Regions from separate parts of the Labrys sp. LIt4 genome, predicted to be linked through region 1. Evidence: riboswitches for the same ligand, from Rfam matches in the RefSeq annotation. Region 1 holds a riboswitch; the other holds the start of a gene.

What was found. A riboswitch is a leader RNA that binds a small molecule or an ion and turns the genes downstream of it on or off. The one in region 1 is predicted to bind thiamine pyrophosphate.
Region 2: another riboswitch for thiamine pyrophosphate. It lies ahead of thiC (phosphomethylpyrimidine synthase ThiC); the one in region 1 lies ahead of thiB (thiamine ABC transporter substrate binding subunit).

The regions. Positions count from the first base shown of each region.
Region 1 is NZ_JAGIPY010000002.1:234,595-238,001, forward strand. Features, by position in the region: gene J8I29_RS04000 (DUF5682 family protein) at 1-350, shown strand, start outside; gene J8I29_RS04005 (VWA domain-containing protein) at 340-1,554, shown strand; TPP riboswitch at 1,660-1,772, shown strand; gene thiB (thiamine ABC transporter substrate binding subunit) at 1,838-2,839, shown strand; gene J8I29_RS04015 (ABC transporter permease subunit) at 2,877-3,407, shown strand, end outside.
Region 2 is NZ_JAGIPY010000016.1:13,625-17,031, reverse strand. Features, by position in the region: gene J8I29_RS23660 (acetyl-CoA hydrolase/transferase C-terminal domain-containing protein) at 1-1,335, opposite strand, end outside; TPP riboswitch at 1,592-1,699, shown strand; gene thiC (phosphomethylpyrimidine synthase ThiC) at 1,800-3,407, shown strand, end outside.

The sequences.
Region 1 (3,407 bases):
GAGCGTTGTCGCCGGGCAACGCGCCCAAGGCGGCGGGGCAATGGCTGGAGGGCTTTCTCGGCAACAGCGCCGAGGTCATCCTGCAGGATCCGGCCTTGTTCGCGCTGGTGGACGATTGGCTCACTCAGCAAGAATCGACGGATTTCACCGAAGTGCTGCCGATGCTGCGCCGGGCCTTTTCGGGGTTCGGCGTCAGCGAGCGCCGGCGCTTGATGGCGGAGGTGGCGAGGGCAACTTCGGGACGGCATATAGCGCCGAAACGGTCGGGGGACGATCTTTCCGCCCCGGGCTTTGCTGCAGCCCTGCCGCTGCTCACCTCAATTCTGGGGCTCGACACCCATGTCCGATGAGAGGGACGACGACATCGAGGGAGAAGCGGCCGGTGCCGTAGGTTCCCCTGGCGAACGGCGCCGGCGCTGGCGCCTGGCTTTGGGCGGGGACGACGATGCCGATCTGTCGCCCGACGATGTCCGCATGGATCGCGCGCTTTCGGCCCTCTATGGCCGTGACGAGGGCGGCAAGGGCGCGCCCGGCCGGCGCGGGGGACTGGGCGGTTCGGCCCCGCGGGTGGCGCGCTGGCTCGGCGATATCCGCGAGTTCTTTCCCACCTCCGTGGTGCAGGTGATCCAGCGCGATGCCTTCGAGCGCCTCAATCTCAAGGCGATGATGCTGGAGCCGGAATTTCTCGCCACGCTCGAGGCGGATGTCCATCTGGTCGCCGATCTCATCAGCTTGCGCTCGGCCATGCCGGACAAGACCAGGGACACTGCCCGCATGGTGGTGAAGAAGGTGGTCGATGAGTTGATGAAGCGCCTCGCCCATGCCACGGCCGAGACCATCCGCGGCGCCGTCACGCGCGGCAAGCGGACGAGCCGGCCGCGCTACAACGATATCGACTGGCCGCGCACCATCACGGCCAATCTGCGTCATTGGCAGGAACAGTACAGGACCGTGGTGCCCGAACGGCTGGTGGGCCATGCCCGGCAGACAAGGACGAAGGCCGAACTCGATCAGGTCATCCTTTGCGTGGACCAGTCGGGCTCGATGGCGACGTCCGTCGTCTACTCCTCGATCTTCGCGGCGGTGATGGCTTCGCTGCCGGTGATCGAGACCAAGCTCGTCTGTTTCGATACCCAGATCATCGATCTGTCGGAGGACCTCGCCGACCCCGTCGAGGTGCTGTTCGGCGTGCAACTCGGCGGGGGTACGGACATCAACGCGGCGCTGGCCTATTGCCAGGGCCTCGTCTCCCAGCCGGCCAAGACCCATCTCGTCCTGATTACCGATCTCTATGAAGGGGGCAATGCCGCAGAGATGCTCGGGCGGGCGGCGGCGCTGGTGGCCAGCGGCGTCAATCTCGTCGTGCTGCTCGCCTTGTCCGACGATGGACGTCCGGGCTTCGATGCCAATCATGCCCAGAAATTCGCGTCGCTCGGCTGCCCGGTCTTCGCATGCACGCCCGATCAGTTCCCGGACATGATGGCGCATGCGCTCAAGCGCTCCGACCTGCAGGAATGGGCAGCCGGGCGGGACATCGCCACGGTTCGAGCCTGAGCGGGCGGCTCGGTCGCATCGGCGCATCTCCAGCGTGCCTTGTCTGGGAACGGCCGGCCTCCGCAAAACGGACTTTCCCTTGCTCCGGGAAAGCGCTAACACGGGAATCGTCTCATGGGGTGCCCGCGAGGGCTGAGAAGACGGTGGCCGTAAGCTGCCTCTAACCCATCGAACCTGATCCGGGTCGTGCCGGCGGAGGGATGAGCTTCGAAGCGTCCGGCTTCACCTCGATGTTCTTCGCCGCCGTCGTCCGTATCGAACCGTTTTCGACATGGAGGACGCTATGCTGAGGAAACTGCTCGCCGCTCTCGCACTGGCCACCGTCGCCACCACGGCCTCGGCGCAGGACAAGCCGGTGCTTACCGTCTACACCTATGAGAGCTTCTCCGGCGAATATGGTCCCGGAAAACCGCTGCAGACTGCCTTCGAGGCCAAGTGCAGCTGCAGGCTGGCCTATGTAACCGCCGATGACGGCGGCGCTCTCTTCGCCAAGCTGAAACTCGAAGGGGCCTCGACCAAGGCCGACGTCGTCGTCGGGCTCGATGACAACCTGATGGGTGAGGCGGAAAAGTCCGGGCTGTTCGCGCCGCATGGCGTGGCAGCCGAGAAGCTCTCCTTGCCCGAGCCTTGGACCAACAAGACCTTCATTCCCTATGACTGGGGCTATTTCGCCTTCGTCTATGACAGCGACAAGCTCAAGACCCCGCCGGCCAGCCTGAAGGACCTTGTCGACGACAAGAACGGCCCCAAGCTGGTGATCGAGGATCCGCGTACCTCGACGCCCGGCCTCGGCCTGCTCGCCTGGATCAAGGCCGTCTACGGCGATAAGGCCCCCGATGCCTGGAAATCGCTGAAGCCCCGCATCGTCACGGTCACCTCGGGCTGGTCGGAAGCCTATGGCCTCTTCCTGAAGGGGGAGGCCGACATGGTGCTCTCCTATTCGACCTCGCCCGCCTATCACATCGGCGCCGAGAAGAAGACCAACTACAAGGCCGCGATGTTCCCTGAGGGGCACCAGACCCAGGTCGAGGTCGCCGGTTTGATCGCGAGTTCCAAGCAGCAGGAACTCGGACGCCAGTTCCTCGCCTTCCTGCTTTCCGACGAGGCCCAGGCCGTCCTGCCCGAGACCAATTGGATGTATCCGGCGAGGACGCCGGCCGCCGGCCTGCCGGAAAGCTTCAAGGCCGTTGCCGTTCCAGCCAAGGCCCTGATGGCCGATCCGGCCAAGCTCGCCGAGAACCGCAAGGCCTGGATCGACGAGTGGCTGGCCGCCTTGGCGAAGTGAGGATGGATGTGAAAAGGCGCTTGCTGCCTCGTCCTCGATGCCCGGCCTGATTCTCCTCGGCGGCCTTGCCGCGCTCGTGCTTGTCGCGCTCGCCAGCCTGTTCCTCTCGGCTGGCGGCGATGCCTGGCAGGGCAATGTCGGCTATCTCGTCGCGATCGCCGGTTTCACCGTCTATCAGGCGCTGCTCTCCACCTTGCTCTCGCTTTCGTTCGGGGCGCTGGTCGCCCTGGCGCTGGCGCGTCGGCAATTTCCGGGGCGCCGGCTGCTGCTGGCCCTATTCGGGGTCGCGGCCGCGCTGCCCTCGATCGTCGCCGTGTTCGCCTTTGCCGGCATCTATGGCCGGGCCGGCATTGCCAATGCCGTGCTGGGCGCCATCGGCCTGCCGGCCATCTCGCTCTACGGGCTCGCCGGCATCCTGCTGGTGCACGTCTTCTTCAATGGCGCCTTTGCGAGCCGGATATTCCTCGCGGCGCTGGAAGCCGTGCCGGGAGAGCATTGGCGGCTGGCGGCCTCGCTCGGCATGTCGCCTGCCGCCATCTTTCGCCGCATCGACTGGCCGGTGCTGAAG
Region 2 (3,407 bases), on a different contig from region 1:
GCCGTAGCAGAAGCGCGGGATCAGGCCGTTCTCGCGGGCCTCGCGTTCCAGGCCCTCCCGGAAGTCGGGATGAGCGAGGCCGATCAGCGCCTTGGCGCGCTCGGCCACCGAACGTCCCTTGAGGTTGGCTATGCCATATTCCGTAACGACATACATCACGTCCGTGCGCGGTGTGGTCACCACATTGCCCGGCGTGAGATTGAGCACGATCCGGCTGCGGCGATCGCCGCGCTTGTCGAAGGTCGAGGACATGCATAGGAAGGATTTGCCGCCCTTGGAGGCGTAGGCGCCGCGCACGAACTGCAGCTGGCCGCCGGTGCCGCTGATATGGCGATGGCCGTCGCTCTCGGAAGCCGCCTGGCCCTGCAGGTCCATCTGCGTGGTGTTGTTGATCGATACGACGTTGTCGTTCTTGGCGATGTTGTGCGGCAGATTGGTGTAATCGACCGGATAGGACTTGAAATGCGGGTTGCGGTTGATCGCCTCATATTGACGGCGTGAACCGGCCGCGAAGGTGAAGGCGGCGCAGCCCTGGTCGATCGTCTTGCGCGCGCCGGTCACCAGGCCCGCATCGTAGAGCGAGACGATGCCGTCCGTCATCATCTCGGTATGGATGCCGAGATCACGGATGCCGCTGTCCTTGAGGATGGTGCAGACGGCATTGGGCATGCCGCCGATGCCGATCTGCAGGCAGGCGCCGTCGTCGATCTCCTCGACGATGCGCGCGGCAACCGCCCGGTCGATCTCGCTCGGCTCGGGATTGCCGATCTCGGGCGTCTTCTGGCCGTCGCCATCGATGATATGGTCGACCGAACTGACATGGATGGCGTTGCCCTCGCCATAGACATAGGGCAGGTCTTCGTTGACTTCGACGATCACCGTGCGCGCCCGCTCGAGAATGGCCTCGACATAGGTGGCACCGCCGCCGAAGTTGAAATAGCCCTCGGCATCCATCGGCGCGGTCTTGATCACCGCGACATCGACGGGATCGATGAAACGGCGGTAGAAGTCAGGCGCCTCGCCGAAATTGAACGGGATGTAATTGCAGCGCCCGGCATCGTGCTGCTTGCGGTCATAGCCGGAGAAATGCCAGTTGAACCAGCCGAAATGCTCGCCATTGGGGTCGCATTCCTGCGTGGCGCGCGGGCGCATGGTGAGGCAGTGGCGGATCTTGACGTCATGGAGCTCATCGCGCCGGGCGGCAAGGGCGACCTCGAACGCATCGGGCTGAGTCAGGCCGAAGCCATAGTCGAGCCACATGCCCGATTTGACCAGCGCCGCCGCTTCGGCGGCCGTGATCTTCGTCGCCTGCTTGCCCCGAAGGCCGATGGTCATGGCGCTTCCTCCCCCAATCGTGCCGGCGCTCAGGCGCCTTTTGCGGCAGCTTCCCCGACGGCCGGGGCCCTGTCAACCAAAGGGGACGGTCGGAAATGGGTTTCAGGAAACTCGGCGCATCCACGATGGACGACTTCGATGCCGGCGACACCGGCGCGCCGACGTGACGATCGCCGAAAAGGCAGCCTTTCGATCTTCCAACATAATGCGACAATCCTTCCCTCTGGACGCAGCCCGATTCCAGGTCTAACCTTGAACCCGTTCCGAGGGGTGTCCTGCGCGAGCGGGGCTGAGATGGCCGAGAGCCGAACCCTTCGAACCTGATCCGGGTCATGCCGGCGAAGGGACGGGAACAGGGCTTCTGCCATTCTATTTGGCTAAAGTCCCGGAGCCGGCTGAGACGCCGGTTCGGCCCAGACAATCGTCGCCCCGGATCTCCATGACTCGCAACGAGGAGGAGATCCATGAACATCCAAAATCCCAAGAACAAGATCGCGGCGCCGCAAAGCGTGACCACGGGGCCGATCGCCGGCTCCCGCAAAGTCTATGCGGCTCCCGCTTCGCATCCCCGGATGCGGGTGCCCTTCCGCGAGATCGCGCTGAGCGATGCTTCGCTCGCCCCCATCCGCGTCTACGACCCCTCCGGCCCCTATACCGAGGACAATGCCAGCATAGATTTGAAGCAGGGCCTGCCGACCCTGCGCGAAGACTGGATCGCCGCCCGCGGATTCGGCGCGATCGAGGGCCGGGCCGTCAGGCCCGAGGACAATGGCAATGTCTCCGCCGACAGGCTGGTGGCCCCCTGCCCGGCGACACGCAAGCTGCGCCGCGGCGCCGACGGCCAGCGGGTCACCCAGTATGAATTCGCCAGGGCCGGCATCGTCACCGAGGAGATGGTCTATGCCGCCTTCCGTGAGAACCTCGCCCGCGAGAAAGCCCTTGACGGCGCAGCCGAGCGCCGTGCGGACGGCGAGGACTTCGGCGCGGCCATTCCTGAATTCGTTACGCCGGAATTCGTGCGCGACGAGATCGCCCTGGGGCGCGCCATCCTGCCCGCCAATATCAACCATCTCGAACTCGAGCCGATGGTGATCGGCCGCAACTTCCTGGTGAAGGTCAACGCCAATATCGGCAATTCCGCCGTCACTTCCGGCGCCGCGGAGGAAGTGGAGAAACTGGTCTGGGCCACGCGCTGGGGCGCCGATACCGTGATGGATCTCTCCACCGGGCGCAACATCCACAACATCCGCTCCTGGATCCTGCGCAATTCGCCGGTGCCGATCGGCACGGTGCCAATCTACCAGGCGCTGGAGAAGGTCGACGGCGACCCGCTCAAGCTCGACTGGGAGGTGTTCAAGGACACGCTGATCGAGCAGGCCGAGCAGGGCGTCGATTATTTCACCATCCATGCCGGCGTCCGCCTCGCCCATGTGCCGCTCACCGCCAGCCGCGTCACCGGCATTGTCTCGCGCGGCGGCTCGATCATGGCGCGCTGGTGCCTGGCCGGCCATCGCGAGAGCTTCCTCTATGAGCATTTCGGCGACATCTGCGACATCATGCGCCGCTATGACGTCTCCTTCTCGCTCGGCGACGGCTTGCGTCCCGGCTCGATCGCCGATGCCAACGACGCGGCCCAGTTCGCCGAACTGGAGACCCTGGGCGAATTGACCAGGATCGCCTGGGACAAGGGCTGCCAGGTGATGATCGAGGGTCCCGGCCACGTGCCGATGCACAAGATCAAGCAGAATATGGACAAGCAGCTTGCCGCCTGCGGCGAAGCGCCCTTCTACACGCTCGGGCCGCTGACCACGGATGTCGCGCCGGGCTACGACCACATCACCTCCGGAATCGGCGCGGCGATGATCGGCTGGTTCGGCACCGCCATGCTCTGCTACGTCACGCCCAAGGAGCATCTCGGCCTGCCCAACCGCGACGACGTCAAGACCGGCGTGATCACCTACCGCATCGCCGCCCATGCCGCCGATCTCGCCAAGGGCCACCCCGCCGCCAAGATCCGGGACGACGCCCTGTCGCAAGCCCGCTTCGACTTCCGCTGGGAGGACCAGTTCAAC